DNA from 2 places in the Paenibacillus sp. FSL W7-1088 genome. Region 1 is predicted to be linked to the other one. Evidence: riboswitches for the same ligand, from Rfam matches in the RefSeq annotation. Region 1 holds a riboswitch; the other holds the start of a gene.
What was found. Region 1 has a riboswitch for cobalamin ahead of metE (5-methyltetrahydropteroyltriglutamate--homocysteine S-methyltransferase). Riboswitches for the same ligand answer to the same signal wherever they lie in the genome.
Positions count from the first base shown of each region.

Region 2: another riboswitch for cobalamin. It lies ahead of MKY42_RS07635 (ABC transporter substrate-binding protein); the one in region 1 lies ahead of metE (5-methyltetrahydropteroyltriglutamate--homocysteine S-methyltransferase).

Region 1 covers NZ_CP150216.1:6,729,853-6,735,747, reverse strand. Annotated here, with positions in the region: gene MKY42_RS30370 (glycoside hydrolase family 3 C-terminal domain-containing protein) at 1-423, shown strand, start outside; gene MKY42_RS30365 (methyl-accepting chemotaxis protein) at 556-1,395, opposite strand; gene metE (5-methyltetrahydropteroyltriglutamate--homocysteine S-methyltransferase) at 1,901-4,249, opposite strand; cobalamin riboswitch at 4,467-4,665, opposite strand; gene nrdG (anaerobic ribonucleoside-triphosphate reductase activating protein) at 4,923-5,432, opposite strand; gene MKY42_RS30350 (anaerobic ribonucleoside triphosphate reductase) at 5,429-5,895, opposite strand, start outside.
Region 2 covers NZ_CP150216.1:1,700,899-1,706,793, reverse strand. Annotated here, with positions in the region: gene cobT (nicotinate-nucleotide--dimethylbenzimidazole phosphoribosyltransferase) at 1-695, opposite strand, end outside; gene MKY42_RS07645 (ABC transporter ATP-binding protein) at 743-1,522, opposite strand; gene MKY42_RS07640 (iron chelate uptake ABC transporter family permease subunit) at 1,561-2,607, opposite strand; gene MKY42_RS07635 (ABC transporter substrate-binding protein) at 2,604-3,596, opposite strand; cobalamin riboswitch at 3,804-3,941, opposite strand; gene MKY42_RS07630 (histidine phosphatase family protein) at 4,106-4,753, opposite strand; gene cbiB (adenosylcobinamide-phosphate synthase CbiB) at 4,744-5,724, opposite strand; gene MKY42_RS07620 (adenosylcobinamide amidohydrolase) at 5,769-5,895, opposite strand, start outside.

The DNA.
Region 1 (5,895 bases):
GATGTTCAGCTTGTTGCTGATCTGACAGTACAAGGGGAGACCATTCCTTCACGTAATCTGGGTGTGGCTACACGCGCCGAAAATTACGATGCATACTTCGGTGTGGATCTGGATGAGAGCAAGGAAGGTGGAACTTCTGTCCGTGTGATTGGTGAACAAGGATGGGTTGCCTTCAAGGATGCAGATCTGGGCGGCGGCGCAGCAGCGCTTGAAGCTCGTGTATCATCAGAGCAGGCAGATGCGGTACTGGAAGTTCGACTGGGCGCACCTGATGGTACACTGGCTGGACGCGTGGAACTGGCACAAGGCGAGGCACAGCAGTGGTCCACGGTTAAGGCAGACCTGCAAGGCGCATCAGGTCAACAGGATGTATACCTCGTGTTGTCCGCAGGAGTTCGTGTCAGCCATTTCCAGATTCGTTAAGTCGATAGAATAACATTAGCAAGATGACCAAATTGGAATGATAGTAAATGACAAAGCCTCCGAAGAGATTCGGAGGCTTTTTGTTTGTGCGTTTGGTTGAGTGGGTTAGGAGTTTCGTTTTCGTTTTCGTTTTTACTTTCCGTCAAACGTAATCAGTTTGTGCACAAATTTTTTCAATTGCTGGTTCGTTGCATTCAACTGCTCGATCGTGCTCATAAAATTGTTAACCAGTTCCGCTTGCTCCTGAGAACTCGCGGTGATCTCCCCAAGTTCATTCTCCATCCCCTGAATGGATTGGCGGACGGAGAGGAGAGACTCTTCAATACGCGTAGTCGCTTCCTTTGTATCTACGGACAGCTTGCGGATTTCCTTGGCGACCACGCCAAATCCTGCACCTGCTTCACCGACACGAGCAGCTTCGATGGCGGCATTCAGGCCGAGCAGATTTGTTTGCTCCGAGATTTCACGGATGAAGCTGGCGACCTGAGTCACGTTGCCTGATTTCTGTACAGCTTGTTTGGAGTTGTTGCGAATCTCTTCGGTGGTGGCGCTCAGCTCCTCCGAATGTGCAGCCACGTGCTGAACGCTGTCAATCAACTGGTTGGTCAAATTTTCGGTCACATTCATGAGCTGCTGCAGCTGATCCTGATCATCCATACTGTAGAGCAGGTTGAATATAGCGATGACCTCGCCCTGTTCATTTTTGATCGGAAGGTAGGCGACATCAAACGGTACTCCAAATAACTCCTTCGGGTAATGATCAAATTGTTTGTCCGTACCGCCTTTCAGATCGGCAAAATTTCGATTAGGCTCGAGCAGTGGATCACCTGCTTTGAACTCCAGTTGTTTCAACGACTCTCCTGCGGAAAAATACAGGAATTTCTCCCGGTCAATAATGGAAAGGGTTACATCTTGGCGAATCGTATCCCGAAAAAAGGGCATACATGCGATTAATGATTGAATCATATCCATTGGAAAGGTCCATCTCCTCAATTTTTGATCTGATAAATATTGTTTTCAATTTTTATTTAATAACTGCCTATATCATATATCGTCATGCAATAGAGAATAAAATAGAGAGAAATGATAATATGTGTACCTTTAGAAGAGTTAGCTGTAGTTTCAACCAGATAAACAAATATAATGATGGTAAATGAAAAGGGGATGTCCCAGAAGTCATGAATATGACAGGGGACATCCCTTGTTCGTCTTATTTTGTTTGAATGAACCTGAGACATGCTATACGCTCCCATTTGCCCAAATCTGAGATCTAAGGAATCACAGAGACGTTATTTCGTCGATTCGGTCGATTTATCAGGTTTTGACAACGTGTTATGACGAAATAGCGTTACTGAGATTCGTTAAATCTTGCAAGCGTTGATGATCCGCCTGTTAAGGTGCGGTAGGTTCGTTAGCGCTTGGAGCGAGGCGGAATTCCTTTGGGAACAGCCCCATTGTTTGCATTCACAAGCTTCGTTTATATGGAGGACTCTGCCGTTACTCGTTCTCTTGCCGTACGAGCAGCGTCTACCATGATGCTTAATGCATCCACAACTTCCGCTTTACCACGTGTTTTCAGTCCGCAGTCAGGATTCACCCAGAACAGATCTGCTGGCAGCACTTGAAGTGCACGCTCGATCATATTCAACATCTCGTCCTTGCCCGGAACACGCGGACTATGGATATCGTATACACCGAGTCCGATACCTTTGTCATACGTATTCTGCTCGAAGCTGCCTACCAGTTCCCCATGGCTGCGGGATGTCTCGATCGAGATCACATCTGCATCCAGGTCGCTGATCGCTTCAATAATATCATCGAACTCGCAGTAGCACATATGGGTATGCACTTGCGTTGTTGGTTTTACGGTTGCAGTAGCCAAACGGAAGGATTCCACGGCCCATTGCAGGTACTCATCCCACTTGCTTCGTTTGAGTGGAAGCCCTTCGCGCAGAGCTGGCTCATCGACCTGAATCATCTCAATGCCTGCTTGCTCCAGCGCTTCAACCTCGTCCCGAATGGCGCGAGCAATCTGGTAGGATACTTCACTGCGTGGAATATCCGAGCGTACAAAGGACCAGTTCAGGATCGTTACCGGACCTGTGAGCATTCCTTTCACCGGTTTGCTGGTCAGTGTCTGGGCATAGGCTGTTTCTTTCACCGTCATCGGTTCATTGAACAGCACATCTCCGTAAATTACAGGTGGCTTCACGCAGCGTGAGCCGTAGGATTGTACCCAGCCATTTTTGGTGAAGGCGAATCCAGTCAGCTTTTCACCGAAAAACTCAACCATATCGGTACGTTCGAACTCACCGTGTACCAGCACATCCAGACCAATTTCCTCCTGAATGGTAATCCATTCCTGGATCTGTTCACGTACATAGGCGTCATATTGCTCCGCATTCCATTCCCCTTTACGGAAGAGTGCGCGTGCTTTGCGCACGTCCGCCGTTTGCGGGAAGCTGCCAATGGTTGTGGTTGGCAGCAGCGGGAGCGACCATTTTTGCTGCTGCAATTCGCGTCGCTCCTGGAATGACGCGTTGCGGAGCAGCTGCTCATCAGCATGCACCCCTGCAGGCGCACCACTTAGGCGTGTCCGTGATTCGGACTCGCTCAGCAGGCGCACCGCTTCGGTGCTTGCCTGGGCGCGGCGGCTGGCTTCAGCCAAAGCCGCTGCTTGGTCCGCCTGCTGCGCACCGCCGGACAACAACGTGCCGAGCGTCGCAATTTCCTCCAGCTTCTCGTCGGCAAAGGCCAGGGCATTGCGCAGTACCGGATCAAGCGCGCTCTCTTGAGCGGCCGTAACCGGTACATGCAACAGGCTGCAGGAAGGCTGAATGATCAGCTTGCCTTCGGCTGCGAATTCAGCCACCTGCTCCAGCAGCTTCGCCGTCTCTGCGAGATCGGCGCGCCAGATGTTGCGCCCGTCGATGACACCGGCGCCCAACCATTTATCCTGCGGGAAGCCATGCTCCCGCAGGCTGGTGAAGTTGCCTTCATAGCCGTGGACCAGGTCCAGGCCGATTCCGGCAACAGGCAGTGCTGTCACGACCGGATAAGCCTCCACCGATTCGAAGTACGTTTGAAGCAGCAGCTTCAATTCCGGTGCAGCTTGTGCCAAGGCAGCATACACCTGTTGCAGCAAGGCTTCATCTTCGGAAGAGACAGCCAGCGTCAGAGCAGGCTCGTCGATCTGTACCCACTGTACGCCTTCTGCCTGAAGCTCAGACAGAAGCTGGGCGTACACTGGAACGAGACGTGTGACGATCTCTGCAAAGCGTTCCGCGTCATAGCCTTTGGCGAACCGTACATACGAGTACGGACCGACCACAACCGGTTTACCTTCCAGCCCAAGCTCCTGCTTCGCTTCGCGATAGTCGGCAAGGGGTTTATTTTCAAGCAATGCAAATGCAGTATCATTATGAATCTCAGGTACGATGTAGTGATAGTTGGTGTTCAGCCACTTGGTCATCTCACAGGCGGTTGCCTCATCATTACCCCGGGCCATGGCGTAGTAGGTAGATACGGATACCGGTCCGCCTGCATGGTTAAAGCGCTCAGGAACGACGCCAAACATCGCGGATACGTCAAGCATATGATCATAATAGGAGAAGTCGCCCACAGGAATCAGATCGAGCTGCTGTGCCTGCTGTTTCTTCAGATCCTGCAACCGAAGCGAGGTCAGCTCCTGATGAAGCGTGGATTCATCGATTCGGCCAGCCCAGAAGGACTCCAGTGCTTTTTTCCATTCGCGTCCCGCACCGATGCGGGGGTAACCGAGGTTGCCTGTCCGTACTTGTGGCTGTTGTTGCTGTGATTGCGACATGTAAAATTCCTCCTCATTAATAATGATGATCATCCGGTTGAAGCTATTGTGTTGTGTTTCATTTGAAAGCATCAAAAAAAGGCATTCCTTCCGATTCCATACCCCCGAGAAACAGGCATCATGAATGACGACTGTGCACAAAGATAGAATGGGAAAGAACACCTGCTATAAGTCGTTGTAGCGGCTGCTCTAACACCTCCCTATCTTCCGTAGGTCATGCGATGCTGTCGAAACAGGCAGGTCTCCTGGCTTGCGGATCATGGCCATATGCATTCCTTCCCGGTGTTTACCCCAGTGGATTATATGCATAGACTCCCCGTATACAGTGGCGGGACCGCGACGGATTTGCACCGTGCTTCCCTTTTAAGCCTGACCACGCATGCAGCGCGGTCGGCACCTGTTTCCGTGTGCAGAAATGTGCGTACACATCTCCGGCTATGAAATTGGTGACCAAGCATAGATGATAGATTGTATCATGCTGCAATCGTCGTATACTTGCTCTTATGCTACCAATCATAGACGATAACCTAAGGGCTTGCAACATATATCATTAATCCGATCGGAAATAAAATAATACTCTATGAATCCTAGATATATTGGTAGATTTGGCATTCTTAAAATGAAGCAAATCATCTCCCACGCTGTGCTTGATTCCCCTCAAATAAAAAAATCGTTACCATGCATCTAACTGCACAGTAACGATGGTCTGGCGAGCCGTTGTTGCCCCAACATCGATGATGCGCTGATTACGACTGCCGCGAAAAGGAAGTGATACATCACGCTCAGCTGCAATATAAGGTCCATCGATAATGACGTCGCATAGCCGGGATAACTCCGTCCGTGACGGGTCTGTTATCAGCTCCTCATACACAAACCCCGTGTAGGCCCATACGGTCAGATCAGGCCGAGCAGCCCGAAGCTGCCGAACCCAGGAGGCACATGCTGCGGCAGAGAAAAAAGGATCACCTCCGCATAACGTAACCCCTTCCAGCAAGGGATGCGAAGACACTTCATGCAAAATCTGCTGCTGCTGCTTCTCCGTAAATGGTTCCCCTGCACGGAAGCTCCATGAGCCGGGGCTGAAACAGCCCGGACAGGCATGGCGGCATCCGCTGATGAACAACACGGCACGCAGGCCAGGCCCCTCATTCACCGATTCCGGGATGTAACCATACAGATTCATTGATGCTTCACCCGGTCTCTCACTTCGGCTTGCTTCGCCGCATTGAAGCGCACTTTATAGTCACCGGTCAGATATCCCGTCACCCGGCGCAGCCGCTGGAAATGTACATGGTTTTCATGAGCCTCACATCCGGGACATACATCTCCAATAACGCCCTCATAGCCACAGGACGGACAGCGGTCAATCGGATGATTAATGGAGAAATACCCGATGTCCTGGGCCAGCGCGAATTGCACGATTCGTTGGAAAGCGGAGGTATTGGCCCTTACATTCCCGTCGAGTTCGACATATGAGATCGCTCCGGCATTACATAGTGAGTGGAAGGGAGCTTCCAGCTCAATCTTGCGATAGGCAGGAAGCGTATGATAGACCGGAATGTGAAATGAATTGGTGTAGTATTCCCGGTCGTTCACCCCCGCGATGACGCCATATCGCTCACGATCGATCTTGGTGAATTTGCCGG
Region 2 (5,895 bases), 2.3 Mb from region 1:
TCTGCATCCGGAGCATTTACGCTGAGGGCTTGGCTGACCACTGCGGCTTTGCGCTGCAATCCGGCATCATCCACACCTGTTCCCCGACCAACCGCTGAAGCAGGTGCTGTTCCGGTTAATGCACACATCACCGCTGCGCTAGCGGTTGTATTGCCGATCCCCATCTCTCCGGTCACAAACAACTGCGTTCCCTTCGCTACCTCGGTGGAAACCACTTCAGCTCCTGCAAGAATGGCCTGAATAGCTTCATCCCGGGTCATTGCAGCACCCTTCGCCATGTTGGCTGTTCCTTTGCGGACTTTGCGGGAGACCAGGTCCGGATGATCCAGATCGGCATTCACGCCGATATCCACACAGATCACATGAGCTCCAGCGTGGCGTGCAAGCACATTGACAGCCGCTCCCCCTGTTAGGAAATTCAGGACCATCTGCGGCGTTACCTCAGCAGGAAAAGCACTAATCCCTTCTTCAACCACCCCATGATCCGCAGCCATAACGATAACAGCTCTTCGATCAAAGCAAGGCCGAGTCTCACCGGTGATCCCCGCCAGACGAATAACCAGCTGTTCAAGCTTGCCCAGACTGCCGGGTGGCTTGGTCAATGCATCCACATGTGCGGAGGCCTCAGCTGCAACTGCCTCATGTGGACCCACGATCCGACCCATTAACTGTTCCAACACCTGTTCATTATTCATGCAGCCAGCACTTCCTTTATCAAAATATGGGGTCTCCCCCGATTCATTCATTTCTTCTCTCGTCTTAGCAACAGCTGTGGCAATCCATTGTCCGGATGATTCACCATGGCCGGACTCACCCGGAAGATCTCCCGAATGTTCTCTTCCGTCATCAGCGAATGGGGTGTGCCACTGCCTACACAAGTCCCTTCACGCAGCGCCAGAATATGATCACAAAATTGCGCGGCCAGGTTCAAATCATGCAGCACCGCCACAATCGTAATATGAGTTTTTTGACGCCACGCCGATAATAACTCCATGAATTGCAATTGATATTTGATATCGAGAAAGGTGGTTGGCTCGTCCAGCAATAATAGCCTGGGTTCCTGAGCCATGACTTTGGCAAGCGCAACCCGCTGCCGTTGACCGCCACTCAGTGCATCCAAAGGTCGTTCGGCCATGTCACTCAGACCCAACTCCTCTAACACCTTATCAACTATCGCTGCTCCATCCGACGGTTCTTTGCCAAGCCAGTTCTGGTAAGGATAACGTCCCATCTCGACAACATCCCTTACGGGATAAGAGATGGCCGGCAGTCCATCCTGCTGCAAGACAGCAATCATGCGCGACAGATCTTTGCGGGTGTACGAGGAAATGTCGCGTCCATCAATCTGTATGCTGCCAGCGTTCGGCTGTTCGGTTCCGGCAAGTAGCTGAAGCAGGGTCGATTTTCCACTGCCGTTTGGACCAACAACGCCCCACCATTCACCCTCTGTGACTTGCCAGTCCACCGCATGCAGAGCCCGATGGTTACCATACATTTTACCAGCTTTCGTGACTTCAATCATCGGTCGACTCTCGGTAGGGTCTCTTTTCATGAATGTACTCATGGCATCATCCCCTTCCGCAGCTTTTTGTTCCGATGCAGCAGATACGCAAAGAATGGCGCTCCAACAAAAGCTGTAACTACACCCAGCGGAATTTCGGTTGGGGCCAGCAATGAGCGTGCAATCGTATCTGCCCAGACCATGAAGATGGCTCCCCCAATCGCGGACAAAGGCACCAACAACCGATAATCAGGTCCGACAATGAGCCGAAGAATATGCGGAATGACCAACCCAACGAAGCCGATCACGCCGGATACAGAGACAGCGCCTGCCGTAACCAGCGTACCCACAGCTAACACCGACAGTTTCAATCTATCCACCTGAACCCCGATATGCGCGGCTTGTCGTTCCCCCAAGGCAAGCACATTCAACGAACGCGCACGGCTCCAGAGGAAAATCAGCCCCAGCACAAAATACGGGAAAAGGATGGCCGTATACGACCACCCACGCAGTGCCAGACTTCCCATCGTCCAATATATAATTTCATTGATTGTCTGCTTCGACATGGTCGACAGGAAGGAGACTACTGCTCCCAGGAAACTCTGCATGACGACGCCAGCCAGAACCAGGCTGTGTGTCGGTATTTTGCGTCCCTCACGAGCGAGGGCCAGCACAAACCACAATGTGACTACTCCCGTCAGAAACGCGACCAGTGGCAGAGTCCAGATCCCAATCAGTGCATACTGCAATCCGAAAAAAATCAGAAAAGCCGCACCTACCGATGCACCGGACGATACGCCCAGGGTAAACGGATCAGCCAGAGGGTTACGAAGAACCCCCTGGAATCCAGTTCCGGCAATCGCCAGCGATGCACCTACAAGCACGGCAAGCAGTACACGTGGGAATCTGACCTTCCATATGATCTGTTCTGCTGCTGTATTCCAGTCAGGAACAATCCAGTCGCCCAGCCAGGGAATGCGATGAAGCAAGATGCCCGCAATGTCCAAGGCAGGCAGGGCAACCGAACCGATGCCCGTGCAGATGAGCACGGTTAACACAAGCAGCACAATTCCGGCCGTTCCGTACACTGCCAGCTTTTTACTCATTTGAACAGATCAGGGTAGATCGCTTTGGCTACTTCTTTCAGACCTTGGGTTACCCGTGGTCCCGGACGGCTCAACAGGTTGGCATCCAGACCGATGACTGCATCGTTTTTCACAGCCGTAATTTGATCCCACCCGCTGCGTGCTTTAATGATTTGATCCAATGTTTTGTTATCTTCCACTACATCGTTCGCATACAGAATGACGTCCGGATTGGAAGCAATAATGTTCTCTTCATTAATCTGGTTCCAGCCAGTCAAGTCGGATGCTACGTTGTTTCCTCCGGCCAGTGTAATCAATTCATCCATGAATTCACCTTTACCTACAGTCCAGCCTGGGGAGAATTCAACATATACTTTTTTCTTCTCTTCCGGTTTAACTGCCTTCACAGCTTCAGTTACATCAGCCACATCTTTTTTCATCTGGGTGATGATCTCCTGTGCTTTTTCCTGATGATCCGTGATTTTACCAAAAGTTTCAATGTTGTTTATTACATCATCCACTGATTTAGGATCTGTTTTGAAAATCGTAATGCCCAGATCGCGCAGTTTCTTCACCGACTCTTTGCTCATTGAGATACCTGTAAATACGATATCTGCTTCAGCCGCAATGATCGACTCTTCATTAGGCTTTGATACTCCGCCCATTTTCGGTTTTGTTGTTGCTGCTTCCGGATAATCGTCATAGTCGGATACCCCTACGATCTGCTCGTCCAATCCGAGTGCGAACAGGGATTCCGTTTCAGCCGGAGATACGGATACGATTTTGGCTGGTGCTTTGTCAAACGTAAACGATTCACCCGTAGCATCTGTAACCGTGAGTGGATATTGTGTTTTGAGATCTGTCTGCGCCTGTTCCTGGGATTGCTCCTGTGCAGGTTGTGAGGTTCCTGTACCCTCGTTCGTTGTTGTTGTACCACAACCGGCCAACGTCAGTGCCAGCATCGCTGCGCTCAGCAGTGACGCTACGCCTTTCCATGTCTTGAAATTCATTGTGTTCATTCTCCCCTTCTCTATCCATTCTAGTGAGTAGTGCTCCTGTCCCAATTCCGCTTGAATTTGTGTTCCGAAAAAATAAAATCCCCAATCCTTGGTCAGGATCAGGGATGACGTCTCGCATGTGGCGATCTGCGCATGGTCAGCTTGGCGCTGTTTATGCACAGAGAACTGCCCGAAACGCTGTCCTTTCCTCGAAGGAACACCGGTTTATACGTCCAGGGCAGGTAACCTGACTTACAGGAATTCATCCTGATTTACAGTGGCGGGACCGTGCCGGATTTACACCGGCTTCCCTATTTCACCCGTATGCCGTTCATCGCCTCATATAAAAGCATGAAACATACTGCATGCACGCGGGACCCTTGGTCGCTAATATTGTTTAACCATTCAAGTGAGCATCCTGCATCCTTGGTAGAGCTTGTTGCGCCTCCATCGATGATGCACTTGCTAAGTCACACTTCTGTTGTGATTATAGGTTATATTGTACATCCTTACAACCCGATTTACGGAAAAGTCAATCTGGTTCCAACCCAGCTCTCCCCATCGCCATCCAGCCGGATTTTGATCGCTTGTCCTGGTATTACCTGCGTATCCCAAAATCCTTGATCTGGAATGAGACGTGATATCATATAACGAATAACACCGCCATGCGTAATTACGGCTACCTTTGGCACGTTTATGCTGCGAGAGTGCAGTATTGGTGAAAAGGACATCAGACTCTCTTCTATAAATGAATCAATTCGCGCAGCAAATGCTGTCCAAGGCTCGCCATTCGGTGGCGTTACCTCTTTAGGCGCATCGATCCAGTCTCGGTACTGCGGATTATCCTTGAGCTGGTCATAGGTCAACCCCTCCCACTGACCAAAGTTGATCTCCCTTAGTCGGGGATCAAGCTTGGCCTGTCCCGCTTGGGACGGCGCAATGTGTGTTAGTGTCTGCTGACAACGCAGCAGATCACTGCAATACAGGGCTTCGCAGGTGATATTGCTGAACTCTTCGCGCAGCGAAGATAGCTCCTGCTCTGCTCCGGGCAGCAGTCCGATGTCGGTATGCCCAAGATACCTTTTTTCCAAGTTCCACGCCGTTGTACCATGACGTATCAAAATAATCTCACGGCTTTGCATGCCACTAGGTCCAGCTTCTATCTCCATAACAGTGCACCTCCAGCAGACCATATCCCTAAGGTGACCAACCAACATACTAAAACAAAAGAACCTGCCGACCAGAACATAAGCCGAGTTGTTTGTACGATATCTTCTGCTTCCATCCGTCTTGTAGGCTCGCCCATATATGCGCGAAATGAAGCCACGCCGTGATATACGTTATGCCCGCCAAGTCTTATGCCCAGCGCTCCGGCCACCGCTGACTCGGGAAAACCGCTATTCGGGCTTGGGTGCAGTCGTGCATCCCGGGACACCATGCGTGCAGCCCCTCTGGCATCCATCTTCATGAACCAGGCTCCTATAATCAACAGCAAGGCGGTAAGCCGCGCGGGAATCCAATTGGCCCAATCATCCAGACGGGCAGACGCCCAGCCGAGATGCAGATATTTTTCATTTTTATAACCTACCATGGAGTCCAGTGTATTCACCGCCCGATAGGCCATGGCAAGTGGTGCTCCACCAATCAGGGCATAGAACAGTGGAGAGACGATGGCATCCACGATATTTTCCGCCACAGTCTCCACCGTTCCCCGTACAATCTCCTGTTCATCCAGATGAGCCGTATCACGTCCTACAATCATACCCAGTGAACGTCTCGCCGCAGGCCAGTCCTGTTGAATCAGATGGCGGTAAACTTCCATGCCTGCATCCTTCAAACCTTTTGAGGCGATGGTGGTTGCGATTAGCACCACTTCTGCCACAACCGCAACAGCGGGATGAATAAGACCCAACACATAGATTAATCCCCAAGTCAGTGCAAAAGAACCGCCTGCAATCAAAAGGGGAAATAAAACGCCAGCTCTTTGGAGAGCCTGATTTGAATCCACCCGCGACCTTATCGCCCGCTCCAGTGCAGAGATGGCCTTTCCCATGCCAATCACCGGATGGGGAATCCAGCGCGGATCTCCGATGCAGCGATCCAATATGTATGCTCCTATAATAATCCAGGCTCCAGCCATTCCCGTCCAGATCGGCCAGGAAGCACATTGATGCAGCAGAGACGTCATTGCTTGTTATTCCTCTCTTTCCACTCCTGCGCAGCTTGCAGGCTTTCCGTTATCGTGTCATACACCAGCCTGCCGATCACTGCACCCAAGACCGTAGCCGTCCCGGCATAACTGATGAGCGGT